Regions from separate parts of the Paenarthrobacter sp. NPDC089988 genome, predicted to be linked through region 1. Evidence: riboswitches for the same ligand, from Rfam matches in the RefSeq annotation. Region 1 holds a riboswitch; each other region holds the start of a gene.

Region 1 (7,566 bases):
CAACGCAGACCGCTAAAAGGCCCCAGCTCATATTGTCTGAGTGAGGGAGCCGCAGGCTCCGGCCCCGGCTCCCTCGGTCGTGCACCTCGCACCGCCTAGCGCCAGACGAAGCTCCACGTCCCAGCGCTCACAGCCAACAACACAGCAGCAGCGGCGATGACCACGCCGCCCAGCAAAACCCACGCATCCAGCAACGAATAGGTGGATTCGCGCGCCCAGGTTCGCTTGCCCCCGCCGAAACCACGGGCTTCCATGGTCACGGCCAGCCGCGAAGCCCGCCGGACCGCCTGGACCAGGAGCCCGAAACTCTGCCCCAGGGTCGCCTTGATCCGTTGCACCGGGCTGCCCTGCGAGCCGACTCCACGGGCGCGCCGGGCCATGCCGATGGTCTGCCATTCTTCGGCCATCAAACCCACCAGCCGCATCGCCGCGAGCGACCCCAGGACGAAGCGGTGCGGCAGCCGCGCCTTTTGCGCCAGCGCATCGGCCAAGTCGGTGGGGTCGGTGCAGGTCATCAGCAGGATCGCCGGCAGCGCGATCGCCAGGCCCCGCAGCATGAAACCCAGCCCCAGCTGGAGGGACCCTTCGCTGATGGACCAGAGTCCGACGTCGAGCAGTACAGCGCCGCTGTCAGCGGCCACGATCGCGGTACTCCAGCCGCCAATGGCTGCCGCGATGATGAGCGGCCAGGCCCGGACCCACAGAAGCCGGATGGTGAGTCCGGCCAGCGGGAACAGCGCGAGCTCCGCCACGAGGGCGATCGACGCCGAAACCCAGTCGATGGACAAGGCCAGCACCATGGAAATCAAGAACACGGCCACGAACTTTGCCAACGGGTTTGCCCGCGTCAACAGGGCCTGGTTGCCACTGAGGCTTAGGGTCTCCCTCATGCCGCACCTGCTTCCTGTTTTTCGGCCTGGTTCGCTGGGGTGAGGCGCAGTTCCGTACCGCCCAGGACGGCGCTGAACTCCTCGTCGTGGGTCACCGAGACCACGGCCGTTCCTTGGTCCAGCAACTCCGACAGGAACGAGGCCAGCTCAGCCCACGTGTTCGCGTCCTGACCAAACGTAGGTTCGTCGAGCACCAGCACTTGGGGATGCGCCGCCAGGACAGTGGCCACAGACAGCCTTCGTTTCTCGCCGCCGGAAAGGGTGTAGGGGTTCGCGTCCACCAAGTGCGTCAGCCGCAGCCGCTCAAGCAACTCGTCGACGCGTTCCTCGCCGTGGCCCAAATGCCTGGGGCCGAACATGAGCTCGTCCAGGACCTTGCCCGTGACGAACTGGTGTTCCGGCTCCTGGAAAACGGTGCCGATGCGGGAGATCAGCTGGTCTGCTTTCCACGCGAAGGGATTGATCCCGGCGCCTTGGGAAAGTTCGACGGCGGCAGACACCTTGCCGTGCACCGGCGCCAGAAGGCCCGCCATGGTGAGCGCGAACGTGGACTTGCCCGCACCGTTGGGACCCGTGATGGTCAATGCTTGTCCGGCCCTGACCTGCGCGGTAACGCCGGCTTGGACAGGCACGGGTGGGATGCTCTTGAACCCCCGGCGACGGGGTTTTTCCCGGGACACAGCAAGGTCCTGTGCGGCCAGAAGCAACGGTGCCTGTCCCGCAGGGTCGGCGTTCCTGCCCCGGGTCCGCGGGACGTAGCCGGGAACCCACACGCCGGCATCAATGAGCATGGTGCGGGCCTCGGAGAGCACGTGGTCCGGATGCCCGTCCAGGAGGACCCCGCCACCGGGCTGCAGGACCACGATCCGGTTTACCAGGTCCTTCCACACGGACACCCGGTGCTCCACCACCACCAGGGTTGCACCGGTCTTGTCCAGGCATCGGCCAACGGCATCGCGTACTTCCAGCACACCGGCCGGGTCCAGGTTGGCTGTCGGCTCGTCCAGCAGGAGCAGCCCCGGCCGCATCGCCAGAATCCCGGCCAGCGCAAGGCGCTGCTTCTGCCCTCCGGAGAGTGCCGCCGTCGGGTGGTCCAGGGCCAGGCCGCCGCCTGCGGCGTTACGCAACCCGACGTCGTCGAGCGCTTCATGGACGCGTGCCCAAATGTCTGCCCTCGGAACGGCAAGGTTCTCGGCACCAAACGCTACGTCGTCGCCCACGCGGGACAGGACCACCTGCGTTTCCGGGTCCTGCTGCATCAATCCGGCGCGGCCCCGCTGTTCGCGCGGCAGTGCGCCGTCGATCAGCAGCGAGCCGGTTTCGTCCGAGTCGTCTTCCTCATCGCCCAACACCCCGGCCAGGGCGTGCAGGAGCGTCGACTTGCCGGCTCCGGAGGGACCCAGCAGGAGCACGCGCTCCCCGGGTTCGATCCGGAGGTCCAGGCCGTGGATGGCAGGGGTGGGCCGCCCTGCGTGCCGCCATCCCCATCCCTCGGCGGAGATGGCGGCAGGCTGGCCGCTGTTTGTGGCGGCCATCAGTTGAAGACTGGCTCCGACGCAGCCTTGCGGGATGCGAAAGCGCTCAGCACGCCAGTGGAAGCGAGTCCGCGGGTAGCTACCCAGGACAACGCACCGGCAATGATCGCGCCGGACAGGGTACAGAATGCGATGTAGGCCAGCTTGTCCACGGCCTCGTAGGCAATGTTCCAGCCCCACGGGACGAAGGAATCATTCAGGCCGCAGAAGAGTCCAGCGCCCGCGCCCGCCAGGAGCGAGGTGGGCAGGTTGAACTTCTTGTAGCGGAACGCAGCGAAGACCAGCTCCGCACCGAGGCCCTGCAAGATACCGGAGATGAGCACCGTGGTGCCGTACTGGGAGCCCATGATGAGCTCGCCGGTGGCGGCCACAGCCTCGCAGAACAGCGCGGCACCGGGCTTGCGGATGATGAGCATGCCCAGCACTGCGGGGATCATCCAGCCACCGGCGATCAGGCCGGTGAGGGGCGGGTAGGCCGCGTTCATGGGGATGGATACGATTGCGGCGCCCTGGGACCATGCCCAGAAAATCACGCCGCCGGCGATGGCGATCAACGCTGCCACCACAATGTCTACAACGCGCCAGTTATAACTGGTCTTCTTCACGCTTGCCGTGGTCATTTCTTTGCCTCCTGAGGTTACAGGAGGGGAAAGTGCTCCCCGGATACCCCGGCCGGCTCACGCCGCCCGGGTCCGGACACTCTGAGAAGCTCGACTCCCTTGCGCCGGTACTAACCGGATCAGGTTCGAGGGTCTGCGGCTGTCCGCACTCTCAGCGCCCTCGCGTCTCCCACATCACTGCAGGATTCGACGGCGGCGCTCCCCTGTCGTTATCAATCTGCCCTTGTGGGCGTGGTTCAGTTTACACCTGAAGGGGTTTGCGGGGTCATGTGGCTGGTCATAAATCCGTTGCGGGGCCCGCTCTGCGCCCCATTCCCCGCCCTTAGGGCGCACAGCAGGCCCCACAACGCGGACCTGAGAGAATGGCTGCATGACGGATACTCCCGGTCCAAGCCACCTTGACGCAGCCAAGCCAGTGGCCGAAGCCCGCCTCGCAGCCAGCGTGATCCTGCTGCGCGATACGTCTGCTGGGCTGGAGGCCTTCGTCCAGCACCGCGTATCCACCATGGATTTCGCTGCGGGGATGGTCGTGTTTCCCGGCGGCCGAGTGGACGCTGGGGATTCCCAGGGCTGGGATTACCCGCCCAAACTTCTGGAGCGGCATGCCAGGGAGTGGCGGCTGAGCTCAATCGCCGAAGCAGGTCCGGATTCCACCGCGCCCGTCAGCCAAGCAAGCAAGAGCTCCGGGACCGTTCTGGCCGCTGCCATCCGCGAAGTCCAAGAAGAAGCCGGCCTCACGTTGGATCCGGCCGACCTTCGGCCGTGGGCCAACTGGATCACACCCGTGGACATGCCCAAGCGGTTCGATACCTACTTCTACGTGGCCAAGCCCGCCCCGGACGCCGCACCGCAACACCAAACCACCGAGGCCTGGCAGTCACTATGGATGCCCGTTGACGGAATCCTGTCCGCGGAGGCCGAGGGCAAACTGCAACTCATGCCGCCCACGTATTACCTGCTTAAGGAAATCTCCGGTTTCGATTCCGTTGATGCCATGTGGATCGCGGATCATGAGGTGGTTCCCGTACTGGCACCACCCGGCTCCCTGTCCGCCTTCCTCAAGGAGAGGGCGAGCCGGGGCTAAGCAGGATCCGCCGGGTTGTGAGGTTAGGCTGAAGGCATGAACTTCTTCCTCAAGCTTCTGGGCGCAGGCGTGAGCCTCGGCGCGGGTTTCCTTGGTACCAAGCTGGTCAACAAGGGATGGGAAAAAGCCACGGGCAACAAGCCGCCCAAAGGCAACGATGACATGGAAACGAGCCTCCGCTCAGCGCTGACGTTCGCCCTCATCTCGGCGTTTGTCAGCACCCTCATCCAGGTCCTGGCCAGCCGGGGTACGCAGCGCGCAATCGCCCGCTTCGCCAAGTCCCAGGACATCGTCTAACACCTACGCGGGGTCACTTCCGGCCTATGGTGGACGTCCGGATGGGCCTGAAGTGACCCCGCGTTGCCCTAATCCTCCGAACGCCCTTCGGCTGCCCGCTGCACCACGGCTTCCAGTTCGTCCTTGGTGAGCAATTCGCGGTGCCCATGCTTGGTACGGTAGGCCGAACGCCCCACCATGTGGGCCGCCACGGGCGCCGTGAGCAACTGGAAGATCCAAGCCACCAGCAGCACGGGCCACACCCACCAGGTGCGCATCTGCAGGCCGATCGCGGCGAGCATGAGGAACAAGCCCAACACCTGCGGTTTGGTGGCCGCGTGCATGCGGCTCATGAGGTCCGGGAAGCGCAACAAACCAATGGCGGCACCCAGTGACATCAGGGCGCCGACCACCAGGAACACTGCCGTGACCGAATCGATCACGAGGTCCACGCCGCTTGCATCAGGAGTCATTGGCCTGCCCCCTCCGCTCAGCCACGAACCGGGCAACGGTCACTGACCCGATAAATCCGATCACGGCCAGGGCAACCAGGAGCATGAGGTTGTTCAGGTGACGGTTCACGGCCATATCCACTGCCAGCGCAGCGCCAAGGATCGCCAGGAGAACGTCGGAAGCGAGCACGCGGTCAAGCAGCGATGGGCCGACGGCGATCCGGATGATCGCCCCGGCCGCGGCGAGGCTGAGGATCACCGCGGTAACTACGAGGACCAGTTCTTTCACAGTGCTGCTCCTTCCATGCCGGCGGATTCAGTCCGGAGGGCTTCCACTTCCTCGCGGGTGCCCATGATCCTGATCAACCCGGCCTCTATGTTTTGGACTTCGTGCCGGATCTTCTGCACATCTTCCTCACTGTAGATATTGAGCGCGTGCAGGTAGAGCGTGGAGGTGGAGCGGTCCACTTCCACTACCAGCGAGCCCGGAATCAGGGATATGACGTGGCCTGTGGCCGTCACCATGAGGTCGGCATGGCTCCGCAAAGGAACAGCCACGACGGCGCTGCGCACCTTGGGTCCCTTGACCACGGCCAGGTAGAGGACAAGGAAGCTCGCTGCCACCACTTTGCCAAGGAACATCAACGCGAACGGTATGGCGTGGAGGATGTTGAAACGGCCACTCAGTTCAACGGGCGGCAGGTAGAACAGCTTGGCCACCACGATGGCGATGAGCGCACCGAACAACAGATTGCCAGGGCTGAAATCCCGCCACAGGGCGCCCCACACAATCACCAGCCAGATCAGCAGTGGGAGTTCGGTGCGGAAGGAGATCGGTTTGCGGCTCACTTGGCACCGCCTGTCTGAACCGCTGCCGGCACCGGAGCATTGTCACCCAGGACGGAGTGGATGTAGGCCGAACGATCGAGCATGATCTCGGCTGAGCCACCGGACAGCTGGAAAAGTGGTCCGGCGAACACAGTAAGCGCCACACCGAAGACCACCAGTGCGGCCGTCGAACCCACCATGGTCCGGGGAAGGACACCGGCACGACCGGGCGTCAGGAGTACCGGATCCGGGTACTCTGCGTCCTCGGGCTTGCGCCAGAAGGCCCTGTTCCACACGCGGGCGATGGCCAGCAAGGTCAGGAGGCTCGTGACCACGCCGCCAACCACCAGGATGATGGCCAGGGGCGTGCCGAGCTCGACGCCTGCCTGCAAGAGGCCGAGCTTCCCGAGGAACCCGGAGAACGGCGGGATGCCTGCCAGGTTCATGGCCGGTACAAAGAACAACAAGGCGAGCAGCGGGGAGAGCTTGGCCAACCCGCCCAGACGGTCGATCGAGGACGAACCTCCGCGCCGCTCAATCAAACCAGTGACCAGGAACAAACTGGTCTGGACGGTGATGTGGTGCGCCACGTAGAACACCGCGGCCCCAAGCCCCGTTATGGAGGACATCGCCAGGCCAAACACCATGTAGCCAATGTGGCTGACCAGCGTAAAGGAAAGCAGACGCTTGATGTCGCTCTGGGCCAACGCACCGAGGATGCCCACCACCATGGTCAGCAACGCAACGATCATCAAGGGCGTGTTCAGGGTGTCCCCCGGGAACAGGAGCGTTTCGGTGCGGACCATCGCGTACACGCCCACTTTGGTAAGCAAGCCGGCGAACACAGCGGTGACCGGCGCGGGTGCCGTGGGGTAGGAGTCGGGCAACCAGAAGGACAGCGGGAACACGGCGGCCTTGATGCCGAAAGCCACCAGCAGCATCACGTGCAGGAGGTTCTGCGTGCCTTGGTCCAGCTCAGCCAGCTTGATGGCCAGGTCTGCCATGGTGATGGTCCCGGTGGCGCCGTAGATCATGGCGATCGCGATCAGGAACAGCACCGAGGACACCACGGAAACCACCACGTACGTCACTCCGGCCCGGATGCGGGGCCCTGTTCCGCCGAGCGTCATGAGGACGTAGCTCGCGGTCAGCAGGATTTCGAAGCCCACGTACAGGTTGAAGAGGTCTCCAGTGAGGAAGGCGTTGGAAACACCGGCCACCAGGATCAGGTAGGTGGGGTGGAAGATGGAGACCGGCGCTTCCTGGTCGCCATCGGCCATGCCTTGGCCGGTGGCGTAGATCAGGACCGCGAGGCTCACCACGGTGGACACCACGAGCATGAGCGAGGAGAACTGGTCCACTACCAACACCACGCCCCACGGCGGCAACCAGCCACCGAGGGTCACGGAGGTGGTGCCACCGTCCCACACAGATATCAGCAGGAAGGATTCCAGGAGCAGCGTCAGGCTCAGGATGCCGATGCTGACCGCGCGCTGGGCGGCAGTGTGCCGGATCAGCACGAAGGCCAGTGCGGCACCGAGGATGGGGAGAAGGACAGCGAGCGGTGACAGGTTTGCGAGATTCACGCGCTGCCTCCTTCCCGGCTCTGAGCCGTTTTGGGGGTTTCCGTTTCTTCCGGGTGCAGCCGTTCTTCCGGAGTGGACGGAGTGATGGCGAACTCCGAGGTTTCCAGCGGCACAATGGCGTCGTCTTCGGCGTCGAAGCTCGGCGTCTGGGCGACGCGACGGTCTTCGATGTCGTCCTGGATTTCGTCCTGCCGGGCCAGTGCCCACGTGCGGTAGATGATGCCAAGCATGAACGCGGTCACCGCGAAGGAAATCACGATCGAGGTCAGGATCAGGGCCTGCGGCAACGGATCGT
Region 2 (7,566 bases), on a different contig from region 1:
TTCAGCCCGACCTCCTTCAGCAGTTGGAGCACCGGAAGGGCCGAGCCGGAATCGATCTGCTCCTGGGCGCCCTTGTAGCTCAGTTTCGCGCGGCTCCGGACCGTGGCGCGCGCGACGGAGACGGATGCGACGTCCGCGTTCGCATCGAGGTCGAAGTCCCACACGAACGCCCCGCAATCCTGCCCTGCCAACAGGCTGCCGGCATGCTCGCTGATCACCTCCGGGTGCAGGGGAATCCGGCCGTCGGGAGCGTAGTAGGTCTGGCCGCGCTGCCTGGTTTCGGCGTCCAAGGCTCCATCGGGAACAACAAAGGAGGGGACATCCGCAATGGCGTAAAGGACTTTGTAGCCCTCGCCTGCACGGTCGATGAAAAGGGCCTGGTCCAAGTCGGTGGAGGTGGCGGGATCAATGGTGACAAAGGGAACGTCGAGCAAGTCCCGGGCGGGGAGTTGATGGTGTTCAACGGCCGCGCGTGCCTCCGCCAGCGCTTCGTCGGGGTACTCCGCGGGCAGTTCCAGCTCGGTCCTGAGCGCGGCCAAGGACTCCGCGAGCTGGTCGGAAGAATCGTCGACGTTGGGCGCTATCCGATGATGTGACACGAAAGTCAGACTAGCCCGAATTCGACGGATAGTCTTGGAACATGGGCACCTCCACAGGCCGCAACGACTCCCCGGGACAGTTCGCCGCCGGGCTGCTGGGTGCCATGGCCTACGGGGAGTTGTCCGCCTTTGGCCGGTTGTCCTCCGACTCCCGCATGGCACCCACGCTTCGCGAACGGGCCATGCTGGCCAAGATCGCTGTTGGCGCCTTCGGAAACTACGCCGTGATCAGTGGCCGGCTCACCGAAATGGGGAACGATCCAGAGGACGCCATGCTTCCGTTCCAGGGTTCCTTCGACCACTTCCACGAGCGGACCCCACCCGGAGACTGGTTCGAGTCGGTGACGAAGGCTTATGTCATAGACACCGTCTCGGCCGACTTTTACCGAACCGTCGCCGGGTTCCTCGATTCCGGGATCCAGCATTTCGTCCAGCAGGTCTGCTCGGCCGACCAGGCTACGGAGGCCCTGCGGATCCTGCTGCGCCGGGCACTGCGGGATGACCCCCGGCTGGCTTCGCGGCTTTCGCTCTGGGGCCGCAGGATTGTGGGGGAGGCCCTCACCCAGGCCCAGCGGGTGGGCCTGGAACACCCGGATCTGGGACCACTGCTGCGCGATGGACGCGGATCCCGGGCCGCAGTCCATCAGCTCACCGCCGAGTTGGCCGAACGGCACCGGCGCCGCATGACGGGGCTTGGGCTGACGGCCTAGGCCGCGTCGAGCGCCGCAAGCAGTGCCCGCGCGGCCGCCGTCGGGTCCGCCGCCTCGGTGATGGCGCGAACCACCACGATGCGGCTGGCGCCGGCGGCAACTACTTGTTCCACGTTTCCAAGGTCCACCCCACCAATGGCGAACCAGGGCAGGTCCACCCCGGCCTGCTTTACGGCCTCCGCAGCATATGTGACCAAGTCCAGCCCCACAGCAGCGCGGCCCGGTTTTGTGGGCGTCGCCCAGAGCGGGCCTACGCAGAAGTAGTCCAGGCCACCAGTGCCCCGGGAAGCGGCCACTGCCGCGTCCACCTGCCCAGGCGAGTGGGTGGAAAGGCCGATTGTTTCCCCCTCCGGGAGCAGCTCACGGGCCGCCCTTAAAGGGATGTCCTTTTGGCCGATGTGGAACACCGGAGCCCCGGAAATACGGGCAACATCGGCACGGTCGTTGACGGCCCAGAGGCGTCCGTGGCGGCTGGCAACCTTGTTCAGGACCTCCAGCAGTTCCAATTCTTCGGCAGCCTCGAGCGTCTTGTCGCGGAGCTGGATAATATCCACTCCGCCCTCGAACGCGGCGTCCACAAAGTCTTCGAAATCGTCCTGCCGCCGGCGGGCGTCGGTGCACAAATACAGGCGGGCAGGGGAAAGGAGATCAGGCTGGGTCATGCAAACCAGAGTAGTTCCTCTAAACTGGGCACGTACTGCGGGAGCCGCGACGATCGTCTTTATGACCGTCCGGCTGAGAGGGCTTCAGCGCCGACCGCTTGACCTGATCCGGCTAGTACCGGCGTAGGGAAGGGAATCCATGGCAGAAGCCATTCACGCAGATGTCGCCGTCATCGGGGGCGGCGTCATTGGACTCGGAATCGCGCACGAGGCGCGACGCCTGGGCCGTTCAGTGGTCCTCATCGATCCGGCACCGGCAAGTGGAGCAACCTTTGCCGCCGCCGGCATGTTGGCGCCCGTCAGCGAGCTCCACTACCAGGAGGAAGACCTCCTGGAACTCATGCTGGAATCGTCGCGGCGCTGGCCTGCTTTCGTGGACGGCCTCGCCGGGTCGAGGGAAGCCGCCGGATACCGCACGACGGCGACCCTCGCCGTGGGTGCCGACGCCGCCGACCGCCGTGCGCTCGCGGACCTCCGGGCTGTCCAGGTGGCCGAGGGCCTCCAGGTGGAACCACTCCTGCTGCGGGACGCCCGTGCGCGCGAGCCATTGTTGAGTCCCCAAATTTCCTGCGCGTTCCACATTCCGGCCGACCACCAGGTGGATCCCCGCAAGCTCGCAACGTGCCTCCTGGCAGGTTTGGCTGCCCACCGTCCCACCGATACCAGTTGGATCGAGGGGGCCGGCGATGGCTTCCACCTTCGGGAAGCGGCCGTCCGCCTGCTCTGGGAGGATGGACGCGTAGCCGGCGTTGAAACCAGCAGCGGTGGGCGGGTCCTGGCCAGGGAAACAGTCCTTGCCAATGGCCTGGACGCTGCAACCGTCAACAGCCTCCCGGAGCAACTCCATCTCCCGTTGAGGCCCGTCTACGGGGACATCCTCAGGCTCCGCGTCCCGGAGTCCCTGCAGCCCCTTGTCACTTGCACCATCCGCGGAATGGTGCGGGGTGTGCCGGTCTACATCGTTCCCAGGGAGGACGGGACCGTGGTAATCGGGGCCACCCAACGCGAAGACGGATTGTCTGCCAGTTCCAACGCCGTCTCGGCCGGGGGCGTCTACCAACTCCTGCGCGATGCCCAGGTCCTGGTGCCCGCCGTCGCAGAACTGGAACTCCTCGAAGCGACAGCCCGCGCCAGGCCGGGAACTCCGGACAATGCACCGTTGCTGGGACGGGTGGCCGGCACCGGCGGAGAGGTCCAGGGCCTCATTGTCGCCACGGGCTTCTTCCGGCACGGAGTTCTCCTGACGCCCGCAGCCGCGGCCATCGTGGGCGGCTTGATAACGGGCTCCGCCGATCCCCGGTGGGTGCGCTTCAGGCCGGACCGCTTTGGGCCGCCGGGAAGTGCACCCGCCATCAATACCTCCTCCGCGCACACAGGACCATTCACCAAGGAATCAGCATGAACATCAAACTCAACGGGGCAGACCACTCAGTAGTGGACGGGGCCTCCGTCAGCACCCTTGTCACGTCCGTCACCGGCCGCGCACTGGACCACCGCGGACAGGCGGCCGACGGCGGCAAGCTGGGTGTCGCCGTCGCACGCAACTCCGAAGTAGTGCCGCGCAGCCAGTGGGCCGCAACGGACCTCGCCGAAGGCGATGAGCTGGAACTCGTTACCGCAGTCCAAGGAGGCTGAACCATGACCACAACAAGCATCGAAACCCGGATTGACCCCTTGGTCATTGACGGTGTTGAACTGACGTCCCGCCTCATCATGGGAACGGGAGGCGCCCCCAGCCTCGAAGGCCTCGGAGCCGCACTCCTGGCCTCCGGGACGGAACTGACCACCGTGGCCATGCGGCGCTACTCTCCGGCAGAGGCCGGTTCACTCTTCCAACTCCTGGTGGACAACAGCATCCGCGTGCTGCCCAACACCGCAGGCTGCTTCACGGCCAAGGACGCCGTGCTGACCGCTGAACTGGCCCGAGAGGCGCTGGAGACCGACTGGGTCAAGCTCGAGGTCATCGCGGACGAACACACCCTTCTTCCTGACGCGGTGGAGCTCGTGGAGGCCACGGAACAATTGGTGAACCGGGGCTTCAAGGTGTTCGCGTACACCAACGACGATCCCGTGTTGGCCCTGCGCCTGGAGAACCTTGGCGCCACTGCCGTCATGCCGCTCGGCGCGCCGATCGGAACGGGCCTGGGTATCCTCAATCCGCACAATATCGAGGTCATCGTCTCCCGCGCTTCTGTTCCGGTGGTCCTGGACGCGGGTATCGGCACGGCCTCCGACGCGGCGCTTGCCATGGAGCTGGGGTGTGACGCTGTCCTCCTGGCCACCGCTGTGACCCGGGCCCAGAACCCGGCCCTGATGGGCGAGGCTTTCAAACACGCCGTGCTGTCTGGCCGGTTCGCCCGTCAGGCCGGACGGATTCCACGCCGGGAGCACGCCCTGGCGTCATCGGCCATGGAGGGCCGCGCAGAGTTCCTCTGACACTTAAACAGCTGTGGCCACCACCCTTTGGGGCGGTGGCCACAGCTGTTTAAGCACCCGGTTTTGTCCGGGAATTGCCTAGAGGCGCAGGGCCTTGGTCAGGGCCGTAGTATCCCGCGAGGTGCGCGTACGGCCCAGGTAGACCACGGCGCCTGCCGCAGCAGCTGTACCCAGCACGATGGGCAGCACATAGGGAATCCACGTCAGCCCAGGCTGGTAGCCCAGGCCGGCCGCGATGAAAGCCACCCAGGCCAGTGCGCCGATGCCCAACGACACTCCGGCCGGCAGGGCAATGCCGTACTTGCCGTGCCGTTTGTCATTTGCCCACACCAGGAAACCGGTGGCGACAGTCGCAAACGCAACAACGACGAGTGAAAGCATGGGGACTCCTTAGCGGCAGTAGTCAGGGCAAAATGTCAGAGTGCGCCGAAGCCCACGCGCCGGACTTCTTCGGCGCCGATTTCGACGTAGCCCAGGACGTTGCCGGGAACGATCACCTGGCGGCCCTTGTCGTCCGTCAACCGCAACTCCGAACCCTTGGAGAGGGCGTCCGCAACAAGCTTGGCTACGGCGTCAGCATCCAATGCGGATTCGAGCACAATTTCACGGCCGACGTTCTGAATGCCGATCTTTACTTCCACAGCAAGGCCTCCAAGCCAATCAAGAATTAGGTCAGTCCTTTATTTGTAGCCTAGGACTCTTTGGGGAATCGACTGATTCCGCGCCAAGCTAAACGATAGATCAGATCGCTGGCCACATCGAGGTCCAGGTTTCCGTCAGTTTCGAGCCAGTACCGTGCGCTGACCTGCGCCATTCCGGCCAGGCCACGGCCCAGCAGTTGGGCTTCAAGAGGGGGGAGCTTGGTGTCTTCGGCAATGACATGGGCCACGGCATCCGCAAAAGTCTTATTGAATGTTTCCAGGCGGGAACTGACATCGGGATCGTTGATCAGGTCCGACTCGAAGACCAGCCGGTGCGCTTGGTCGTCGTCCGCAATGAACTTGTAGTAGGCGCGCATAACGGCCTTGACGCGCTCTTTGTTGTCCGTGGTGGAATTCAGCGCGGTGAGCATCAGTTCCGTCAGGGCGGCCAAGTGGCTGTCCAGCAACGCCATGTAGAGCTCCCGCTTGGACGGGAAGTGCTGGTACAGCACCGGCTTGCTTACATGGGCAGTCTCGGCGATCTCATCCATGGCCGCTCCGTGGAAGCCGTTGGACACGAAGACTTCCAAGGCAGCGTTGAGCAATTGCGCACGGCGTTCGTCCCGCGGCAACCTTGCTGAGCGCGGTGAACCAATCCGTTCCTGCTTTGCTGGTGCCCCATCGTTTGCCCGTGCGCCGTCAGCCACAGTCTGCCGCCTTTCCTTTGCAGTTATGACCACTGTACCGGTGGGTAATATGACCGGGCGGCATCGGCAGGCATACATTGGGGTATGGCCTCAATTCTTGCTGCCCACCCTGCGCCCGCGGTCCTGCCGCCCCTCGTTGAACCTGCCGCCGGACTGTCGCCGGCCGAGGTGGAACGGTACTCCCGGCATCTCATCATTCCGGAAATTGGAGCCGTGGGCCAACGCAGGCTTAAGAATGCGAAAGTTCTTGTCATAGGCGCCGGAGGGCTCGGTTCGCCGGCGCTGCTGTACTTGGCCGCGGCAGGCGTCGGTACGTTGGGGATTATCGACGACGACGTGGTGGACCTCAGCAATTTGCAACGCCAGGTGATCCACGGAGTCAAGGACGTTGGAATCCCCAAAATCGAATCGGCACGCAACGCCATTGCCGAGCTCAATCCGCTGGTTAAGGTGGTGCTGCACAATGACCGCCTTGATTCCTCGAATGCGTTGGACCTCTTTGCGCAATACGACCTCATTCTGGATGGCGCGGACAATTTCGCAACCAGGTACCTCGTTAATGACGCAGCCGCGATCTTGGGCAAGCCCTACGTGTGGGGTTCCATTTTCCGGTTCGACGGACAGGTAAGCGTCTTTTGGGGCGAGCACGGCCCCACCTACCGCGACCTGTACCCTGAAGCGCCGCCAGCGGGCTCCGTGCCGTCCTGCGGTGAGGGCGGCGTCTTCGGCATGCTCTGTGCAGCCGTTGGCTCGCTCATGGTCACCGAGGCAGTCAAGCTGATTACCGGCGTCGGGCGTTCGCTTCTTGGGCGCGTCGCGCTCTTCGACGCCCTGGGCGGCAGCTGGCGCGAGATCAAGGTGTCCAAGGACCCGGAAGCCGAGCCGATCACCGAACTGACCGACTACGAGGCTTTCTGCGGTGTCACCCCTCCGGCACCCACTGACCAGGCGCACACGGTGACGGCCACGGAATTGGCGCAGATGCTGGCCGAGCGTGCGGCAGGGGAGCGGGACTTCGACCTGGTGGATGTCAGGGAGTCCGGCGAATACAGCATCGTCAACATCGACGGCGCCGTACTGATCCCGCAGGGCCGCATCCTCTCGGGCGAAGCCTGGGTGGACCTGCCGCAGAACCGGGACATCGTGTTCCACTGCAAGGCAGGAACACGCTCCGCTACAGTCCTGGAGGCTGCCCGCAAGGCCGGGTACGACCGCGTCAGCCATCTTGACGGCGGCATCCTTGCCTGGGTCCGGGACGTCGAACCGGAGAAGCCTGTTTACTGAGGGGTGCGGGCGTTCGCCGTGCATCCGGGCGGAATTATGACAGGACTCCAACGCCACTTGCCCAAGGAAGACTTGGTGGCCTGATCCGGACATCCCGGTCGCGGCGGGACCCTGTTAAGGCGCTTTCGGAACGTTCAGGCGCTTTCGGAGCGCAGCTGCTGGTGATCCACGGGACACTCGGCCGCGGCCGGTGCGGCCTGCGGCTGCTCCACCTGGATGCCGTACAGGGCTTCCAGTGCGGCCACGTACTCGTCCTGCTGGCCGTTGGCGGCCAATTCGCGGGCGCGGACCGTGGGAACGTGGAGGAGTTGCTTGACCATCCGGCGCAGGGCGAACTCCACTTCCTCGGCTGCGGCTGTGCAACCGTGACGGGCCCGGACCTTCTCCATTTCGGAGTCGAGCACATTCATGGTGTGGCGGCGCAGGGCGACAATGGCCGAATCGATGGAGCGCGATTCACGTTCGGCTTCGAAAGCCCGGGCTGCTCCGCTGACAATCGCGCTTGCCTGGGACAGGGATTCGGCCTG
Region 3 (7,566 bases), on a different contig from region 1:
CGCGAAGACCAGTTGCTCTTCTTCGGCGAGCTCATGGGCCAACGCCTGCGTAAACCGTTCCCCTGCGGGCGACGGCACAATGAGGACGGGCTTGGCGGCGCCGCCCTGCGCTACGGATTCCAAGGCTTGCGCCCATGGTTCGGGCTTCATGACCATGCCCGCGCCGCCACCGTACGGGGTGTCGTCCACGGTGCGGTGACGGTCGGTGGTGAACGAGCGGAGATCGTGCACGTTCAGTTCCAGGATGCCGTCCTGGCGGGCCTTGCCGATGAGGGAGAGTTCAAGCGGAGCAAGGTACTCCGGGAAAATGCTGACGACGTCGATCCTCATTCAGCGGACTCCGCGCTGGCTTCTCCTGTTGATTCGTCGTTGATCTCGAACAGGCCGGCCGGAGGGGTGATGAGGATGTAGCCTTCCTCGATGTTCACCTCGGGAACGATCTCGTCCACGAAGGGGATCAGGATTTCCTTGCCGTCCTGGCCCTCCACCACCAGGAGGTCCTGCGCGGGCATGGTGTTCAGCGCCGCCACCTTGCCTACGGCGTGGTTTCCCACCCGCGCCTGGAGGCCAACGAGTTCGTGCTCGTACCAGCCCTCTTCGCCGTCCTCCTTGAGGTCTTCGGTCTCGATGAAGAGCTTGGCGCCGCGGATAAGTTCGGCTGCGTTGCGGTCAGCAATCTCTTCGAAGCCGAGGAGCAGGATCTCTTTGTTCCAACGCGAGCTGCGGACGGTGAGCGGTCCTGAGGAGGCAGGCTCCACCAGGAATTCCGTGCCGGCCACAAAGCGTTCGGACGGAGCATCGGTCAGCACCTGGACTGTGACTTCGCCGCGGATGCCGTGGGGTTTGCCGATCCGTGCCACCTGGAGCTGCATGGGTTCCTCTGAATTCTGGTTTGACCGCAGGCCGGATGGCTGCGGCAGCTACATTGTTCGATAAAGCAATCCGGCCCCTCCACCATATTCGGTGAAGGGGCCGGACCTAAGGCAAATGATGCTGAGCGCGTTACCGGCGACGGTCGGTGTCGACGACGTCGACCCTGACCTGATCGCCACCAGCCAAAGCTGCAACCACGGTGCGCAAGGCACGGGCGGTGCGTCCCTGGCGGCCGATTACCCGGCCGAGGTCGTCCTGGTGAACGCGCACCTCGAGGGATTCCCCGCGGCGGTTGTTCTTGGCGCTGACCTTGACGTCCTCAGGACTGTCAACGATCCCACGGACCAAGTGCTCGAGCGCTTCTGCCAGCAAGTTACTCAGCCTCGGTGGTCTCTGCTTCAGCCTCGGCCGGAGCCTCGGCTTCGTCCTTCTTGGCCTTCTTGGTGATGGCTTCCGGAATGATGACGGAACCCTTCTCCGGAGCCACGAAAGCTTCCTTCGGAGCCTTCGTCTTCAGGGTGCCTTCCTGGCCAGGCAGGCCCTTGAACTTCTGCCAGTCACCGGTGATCTTGAGGATCGCAGCAACCTGCTCGGTGGGCTGGGCGCCAACGGAAAGCCAGTACTGGGCACGCTCGGAGGCGACCTCGATGTACGACGGCTCTTCGGTGGGGTGGTACTTGCCGATTTCTTCGATGGCACGGCCATCGCGCTTGGCGCGGGCATCCATGACGACGATGCGGTAGTACGGTGCGCGCATCTTACCGAAGCGCTTAAGGCGAATCTTTACGGCCACTTTTGTGGTCACTCCTGTTTCTGAAACGAGGGTGAACCCGGTGTTCTGCACCCGTGGGGCGGGCCATACTAAGGGGTTCGAAGGACAAGATACGTGCACGGAGAGAGGGGCCGCACCGATCGAGTACCTGTCCATTGTGCCAGATGGGCAGCGCAATTACGACTTGGCCGGCTCGGACCGGTGTGCCGTTGCCCACACACCGGCCTGCCACCAGGGTGGCTAAAGGATCAGGCAACCGACCAGACGTAGAGTCCGGCCCGGTCTGCGTTCTCCACATCCGTGGCCAGCGAGGCGAGCTGCTGGACGTAGCCACGGGATGCGGTTGCGCCGAACGGCATGTCATCCTGTTCCGCCCAGGCGGCTGCGACATCGTCCAGGACATTGCCGTCGCCCTCGCTTTCGTAGCTGAGGAGTTCAGCCAGCGCACGCACCATGGCCTCGGGGACACCCAGGAGCGCGTCGCTGGTCACGTCCACCAGCGCGAGCTCGTAATCCGCCCCCGCGGCATGCACGGCCTGCCCGGCAAGATCGCCCAGTTGTTCAACTTCGAAATCAGTGATGCCATCGATCCGGACGGCGGATCCTGCAACATCGGCGCCGCGTTCAAGGGCCGCAGCCCGCTTAAGTGCTTCGTCGTGGGTGGCTACAAAAATTTCGGCAAAGCCCATGGGAACTACTCTCATTCCGTCGTGCTGACAAGTCGCGGAAACGGACCCGCAGGCCCCTTCCCCGCCACTGCCCAGCCTAGTGCAGCCGGCACCCGGCCGGTGCGACACGCCCCTAGCGGACGGCAACGCGCAATTGGTTCCGCCAGGGGTCTTCGAAGCGCAGTTCCTTCCCGGTGTGGTGGCTCTGCAGCCCGGCGACCTTGAGGCGGTCGGCCAGGGCACGCACGTCGTCGTCTCCAGGGACTTCGATCAGCACTTCACCGAGGCCCAGGGTGTCGCGGCGCGGTCCGGCGCCGCGGCTGTTCCACACATTCATGGCCATGTGGTGGTGGTACCCACCCGCCGAAACGAACAGCGCCTGGCCATGCCACCCGGCAGTCCGCTCGAAGCCCAGGGTATCCACGTAGAACTTCTGCGCCGTGGCCACGTCGCCCACCTGCAGGTGGACATGCCCGATTCCCGCGCCGGCCCGGGCCTGTCCGGTCACGGCCTCTTCACTGAGGTACTGCTGGAGGTAGGCCTGCGGCGGAAGCGCCACGTTGTCCATCACCACGTTCTTGCCGTCCCACTGCCAGACCTCGCGCGGCTTGTCGTAGTAGAGCTCAATGCCGTTGCCCTCGGGGTCGGTGAAGTAGAAGGCTTCGCTCACCAAATGGTCCGCGCTGCCAACGAACGCCCGCGGCTCATACTGCGCGGCGGTCGCGATCGTGGCGGCCAAAGACGGCTGGTCTTCGAAGAGGATTGCTGTGTGAAAGAGGCCCGCCTCGCCGCGACCGGGGACCTGGAGCCCGGCGGCCGGAGCCAAATGCACTACCGGCTTGCCCTGGCGGCCCAAATACAGGCCGCCGTCCTGCTCGGCCACCACTTGGAGGCCCAGGGCGCGCTGGTAGTAGTCGCCCATGACTTTCATGTCGCCGACCTTGAGCATCACCGTGCCCATGGTGAGTTCGGCAGGCAGCAGGTCCTGGGTGGATGAGGTGGTCATGTGAAGCTCCTGGTAATGAAGGTGGCCGCTTTTCGGCTCGTTCTACTTAGTTAAATTACTTGAAGTTTCAATTTATTCCCTGGCGCATGACCGCACCCCGCAGAACAACGTGGTTGAGTTCGCTGACCGTCGCCACGTTGCGCCGGGGGTCTTCTCCGCAAACCACGACGTCGGCACTCGCGCCTTCGCTGATGGCGTCGGCTCCCAGCCACGCACGGGCGCCCCAAGTGGCAGCGTTGAGGACAGCGGCAGGCGGCAGGCCGGCGTCGTGCAGTTCCTGCATTTCGTCCGCGATCCGGCCGTGTTTGATGACGCTTCCGGCGTCCGTACCCGCGTAGATGGCGACTCCTGCTTCGAAGGCCTCCAGGACGCGTTCGCGGCGCCGCTCCCACAGGGCAGTCATGTGCTGCGCATAGTCCGGGAACTTGGGCATTGCTTGTGCGGCGATGTCCGGAAAAGTAGCGATGTTCACCAGCGTGGGTACGATCGGCACCTGCTGCTCCACCAAACGGGATATATGCCGCGGCAAGAGACCCGTGGCGTGCTCGATGCAGTCGATTCCGGCGTCGAGCATCTGGTCCACGGTGTCTTCGGCAAAGCAGTGCGCGGTCACGCGGGCACCTTCGTCGTGGGCAGCGGCAATGGCATCCTTGACCACGGCGGCCGGAAACGACGGGGCGAGGTCTCCCACGCCACGGTCTATCCAGTCGCCCACCAGTTTCACCCAGCCGTCACCGTCGCGGGCTTCCTTGCGCACCGTTTCCACCAGCTCGTCGGGCTCCACCTCGTGGCCCAGGCCTCGAAGGTAGCGGCGGCTCCGCGCGATGTGCCGCCCTGCCCGGATCAAGCGTGGAAGATCGGCGCGCTGCTGGACCCAACGGGTATTGCTGGGAGAACCGGCGTCCCGGATCAGCAGCGTACCGGCGTTCCGGTCTGCTTCTGCCTGAGCCAAGGTGGTTTCCTCGTTCACGCTTCCGCCCGGACCGAGGCCGATGTGGCAGTGGGCGTCGACAAAACCCGGCAGTACCCAACCTTCGAGCACTACGTCCGGCGCCTTCTGCGGCCGTTGAAAGGTCAGCAGGCCGCCCACAGACCACATGCCGTAGTGCTCTTCGTCAGCCGCGACCAGCACGGGACCGGTGAATTCGATGATGTTGGCCATGGCAGAAGCCTAGTGCTCCCCCACCAGCCACACCCTGGCCGATGGCTTGTGACTGGGACCACCTGGGGAGCTGTGGTAGCTTCGTCTACGACCACACGGGGGCCCTTGCAGGGGCTGAGATCGGACTGAGGCAGTCTGCGACCGTTGAACCTGTCCGGGTAATGCCGGCGAAGGAAGTGAGTAATCCTTGAGCACCACAGAAACACAGCACAGCCCTGCCCAAAACCAGTCCGTTTCCCCGGAAGAGACGGTCACGCAGTCGCTGAAGTCCCATTCGCTGGCCTGGCTGGAAGATCCCCGCCACGGCATCCGCGTACCCGTGACCGAAATCGCGTTGGAACCATCGCCGAACGGCCAGGCCAACGCTCCCCTGCAGGTCTACCGCACCGCCGGGCCGGGCAGCGATCCGGTGGTGGGCCTGCGTCCTTTCCGGCGGCCGTGGATAGAGGAACGCCGGGATACCGAAAGCTACAGCGGCCGTGAACGGAACCTGCTCGACGACGGCAAGTCGGCTGTGCGCCGGGGCGCGGCGTCTGCGGAATGGAAGGGCGCCCAGCCGGTGCCCCTCCGCGCCATGGAAGGCAAGACCGTCACACAGATGCACTACGCCAAGCAGGGCATCGTGACCCCGGAAATGCGCTTTGTGGCGCTGCGGGAAAACTGCGACGTTGAGTTGGTCCGCAGCGAAGTGGCAGCAGGGCGCGCCATCATCCCGAACAACATCAACCACCCTGAATCCGAGCCGATGATCATCGGCAAGGCCTTCCTGGTGAAAATCAACGCCAACATCGGCAACTCGGCCGTGACCAGTTCCATTGCCGAAGAGGTGGACAAGCTGCAATGGGCCACCCAGTGGGGCGCCGACACTGTCATGGACCTGTCCACGGGAGACGACATCCACACCACCCGCGAGTGGATCATCCGCAACTCCCCCGTGCCCATCGGCACGGTCCCCATCTACCAGGCCCTGGAGAAGGTCAACGGCGAAGCCAACAAACTCACCTGGGAGATCTTCCGTGACACGGTGATTGAGCAGTGCGAGCAGGGCGTGGACTACATGACCATCCACGCGGGGGTCCTCCTTCGCTACGTTCCCCTGACGGCCAACCGCGTGACGGGAATCGTTTCGCGTGGCGGCTCCATCATGGCGGGCTGGTGCCTGGCCCACCACAGGGAGAACTTCCTCTACACCCACTTCGACGAGCTGTGCGAAATCTTCGCCAAGTACGATGTCGCTTTCTCCTTGGGAGACGGCCTCCGTCCGGGTGCCACCGCTGACGCCAACGATGCCGCGCAGTTCGCTGAGTTGGATACCTTGGCCGAGCTGACCCAGCGTGCGTGGGAGTACGACGTCCAGGTCATGGTGGAAGGCCCGGGGCACATCCCGTTCCACTTGGTCCGGGAAAACGTGGAACGGCAGCAGGAATTGTGCAAGGGCGCCCCCTTCTACACCCTGGGACCTCTCGTGACGGACGTCGCGCCGGGCTACGACCACATTACCTCGGCCATTGGCGCAACGGAGATTGCCCGCTACGGCACGGCCATGCTTTGCTACGTGACCCCCAAGGAACACCTGGGCCTGCCCAACAAGGACGACGTCAAGACGGGCGTGATCACGTACAAGATCGCGGCCCATGCCGCAGACCTCGCCAAGGGACATCCAGGTGCGAACGAACGGGACGACGCCCTTTCCAAGGCGCGCTTCGAATTCCGTTGGCGGGACCAGTTCGCCCTGTCCCTGGACCCGGTAACCGCAGAATCGTTCCACGACGAGACGCTTCCGGCCGAACCGGCCAAAACGGCGCATTTCTGCTCCATGTGCGGACCCAAGTTCTGCTCCATGCGCATCAGCCAGGACATCCGGGACGAGTACGGTTCCGCCGAAGCCCAGGCTGCGATTGCTGACATGTACAGCGGTATGCGGGAAAAGAGCCAGGAGTTCCTCGCGGCAGGAGGCAAGGTCTACTTGCCCGAGCTGCAGGTGCCTGCAGGGTCAGGACGCGCGAACTGAGCCGGCCCGCCCCGCCTCGGCGATGAACCTCCGGATGATCCGGTCGCCATCCACCGAGTCCTGGGGCCGGTGCCCTCCAGCCGCCACGCAGTGGAGGGCACCGGTTTCCTGCAGATAGGCTGCGATCTCCTCATAGAGTGGTTCCCAACCGCCGGTGAGGACCAAAGTAGGCACGCCCGGAACGATGTGCAGCTGCGCTTCCCACGGGGGTGCCTGCAGCCGCAGCCTCCGGGCGGAACGCCTGGCCTCGGGCGTTTCCTGCCCGCCGGCCTCGGCAGAAAACGCGCGCCGGAAGTATTCGCGTTCGTAGTCAGCGTCGTTCAGTTTGTTCCGCACGTCGAAAAGCGGCTCCATGAGGGCCCGGTGTGAAGCCGTGGCGGGCAACTCCGCGGTCAGGGACAAACACGCCGGCTCAACCAGGACCAGGGAATGCACCAGGTCCGGGCGCTCCACCGCAGCAAGCATGGCGGATATGGCGCCCTGCTCGTGTGCCACTACGTGCCCACCACCGGAACTGGCCAGCGAATCCAGCAGGATTGCGACGTCGGCCGGCACATCCGATTCCACGGGCTCCGCCACGGGGTGGAACCCGTGTCGGCGGACGAACAGGGCGTCGTAATCCAAAGCCATGCCGTGTTGCTTCGGCCACGCCGCAGCTCCGAAACTGCCCAATCCGTGGACAAAAACTACGCGCTGCTTGTGCATTGGATCAGCCTATTCCACGGCACCGACATCCAACCGACCGGCGGTTGGGCGTACTTGCCTACTTGCCCAGGAACTTGTCGAAGCCCTTGGGCAGGTTCAGCGAGGAAGGATCGAAATCGGCAGCACCCTGGCCGAAAGCGGCACCCTTCGGTGCCGAAGCCGCGGCGGCCCGCTTTGCCTCGGCATCGCGCAATTCCTGTGCCGCCTTGGCCGGGTTGCCTGAGCGGGCCTTCTTCTTCGGCGCATTCTTGCCGCCCTTGCGGCCACCACCGGGGCCACCCAGTCCCGGCATCCCGGGCATACCCGGCATGCCTCCACCCTGGGCAAGCTTCTTCATCATTTTCTGGGCCTGGCCGAAGCGCTCCAACA

Evidence for each region. Region 1 has a riboswitch for thiamine pyrophosphate ahead of ACIPV6_RS12650 (ECF transporter S component). Riboswitches for the same ligand answer to the same signal wherever they lie in the genome.
Region 2: it holds a riboswitch for thiamine pyrophosphate, as region 1 does, so the genes downstream of both, thiO (glycine oxidase ThiO) here and ACIPV6_RS12650 (ECF transporter S component) in region 1, are expected to answer to the same signal.
Region 3: it holds a riboswitch for thiamine pyrophosphate, as region 1 does, so the genes downstream of both, thiC (phosphomethylpyrimidine synthase ThiC) here and ACIPV6_RS12650 (ECF transporter S component) in region 1, are expected to answer to the same signal.

What each region holds. Positions count from the first base shown of each region.
Region 1 covers NZ_JBIVGD010000009.1:137,503-145,068, forward strand. The annotation lists gene ACIPV6_RS12635 (GNAT family N-acetyltransferase) at 1-16, shown strand, start outside; gene ACIPV6_RS12640 (energy-coupling factor transporter transmembrane component T family protein) at 96-890, opposite strand; gene ACIPV6_RS12645 (ABC transporter ATP-binding protein) at 887-2,425, opposite strand; gene ACIPV6_RS12650 (ECF transporter S component) at 2,425-3,045, opposite strand; TPP riboswitch at 3,124-3,260, opposite strand; gene ACIPV6_RS12655 (NUDIX hydrolase) at 3,416-4,129, shown strand; gene ACIPV6_RS12660 (DUF4235 domain-containing protein) at 4,166-4,426, shown strand; gene mnhG (monovalent cation/H(+) antiporter subunit G) at 4,495-4,878, opposite strand; gene ACIPV6_RS12670 (monovalent cation/H+ antiporter complex subunit F) at 4,868-5,146, opposite strand; gene ACIPV6_RS12675 (Na+/H+ antiporter subunit E) at 5,143-5,706, opposite strand; gene ACIPV6_RS12680 (Na+/H+ antiporter subunit D) at 5,703-7,271, opposite strand; gene ACIPV6_RS12685 (Na(+)/H(+) antiporter subunit C) at 7,268-7,566, opposite strand, start outside.
Region 2 covers NZ_JBIVGD010000002.1:271,244-278,809, forward strand. The annotation lists gene ACIPV6_RS04580 (RNB domain-containing ribonuclease) at 1-599, opposite strand, end outside; gene ACIPV6_RS04585 (ferritin-like fold-containing protein) at 641-1,309, shown strand; gene thiE (thiamine phosphate synthase) at 1,306-1,971, opposite strand; TPP riboswitch at 1,999-2,118, shown strand; gene thiO (glycine oxidase ThiO) at 2,111-3,373, shown strand; gene thiS (sulfur carrier protein ThiS) at 3,370-3,606, shown strand; gene ACIPV6_RS04605 (thiazole synthase) at 3,610-4,407, shown strand; gene ACIPV6_RS04610 (hypothetical protein) at 4,486-4,788, opposite strand; gene ACIPV6_RS04615 (DUF3107 domain-containing protein) at 4,824-5,048, opposite strand; gene ACIPV6_RS04620 (TetR/AcrR family transcriptional regulator) at 5,099-5,755, opposite strand; gene moeB (molybdopterin-synthase adenylyltransferase MoeB) at 5,840-7,039, shown strand; gene ACIPV6_RS04630 (glutamyl-tRNA reductase) at 7,174-7,566, opposite strand, start outside.
Region 3 covers NZ_JBIVGD010000001.1:175,775-183,340, reverse strand. The annotation lists gene trmD (tRNA (guanosine(37)-N1)-methyltransferase TrmD) at 1-330, opposite strand, end outside; gene rimM (ribosome maturation factor RimM) at 327-872, opposite strand; gene ACIPV6_RS00835 (RNA-binding protein) at 1,003-1,245, opposite strand; gene rpsP (30S ribosomal protein S16) at 1,247-1,666, opposite strand; gene ACIPV6_RS00825 (hypothetical protein) at 1,894-2,334, opposite strand; gene ACIPV6_RS00820 (VOC family protein) at 2,447-3,319, opposite strand; gene ACIPV6_RS00815 (amidohydrolase family protein) at 3,387-4,481, opposite strand; TPP riboswitch at 4,567-4,674, shown strand; gene thiC (phosphomethylpyrimidine synthase ThiC) at 4,669-6,492, shown strand; gene ACIPV6_RS00805 (alpha/beta fold hydrolase) at 6,475-7,197, opposite strand; gene ffh (signal recognition particle protein) at 7,256-7,566, opposite strand, start outside.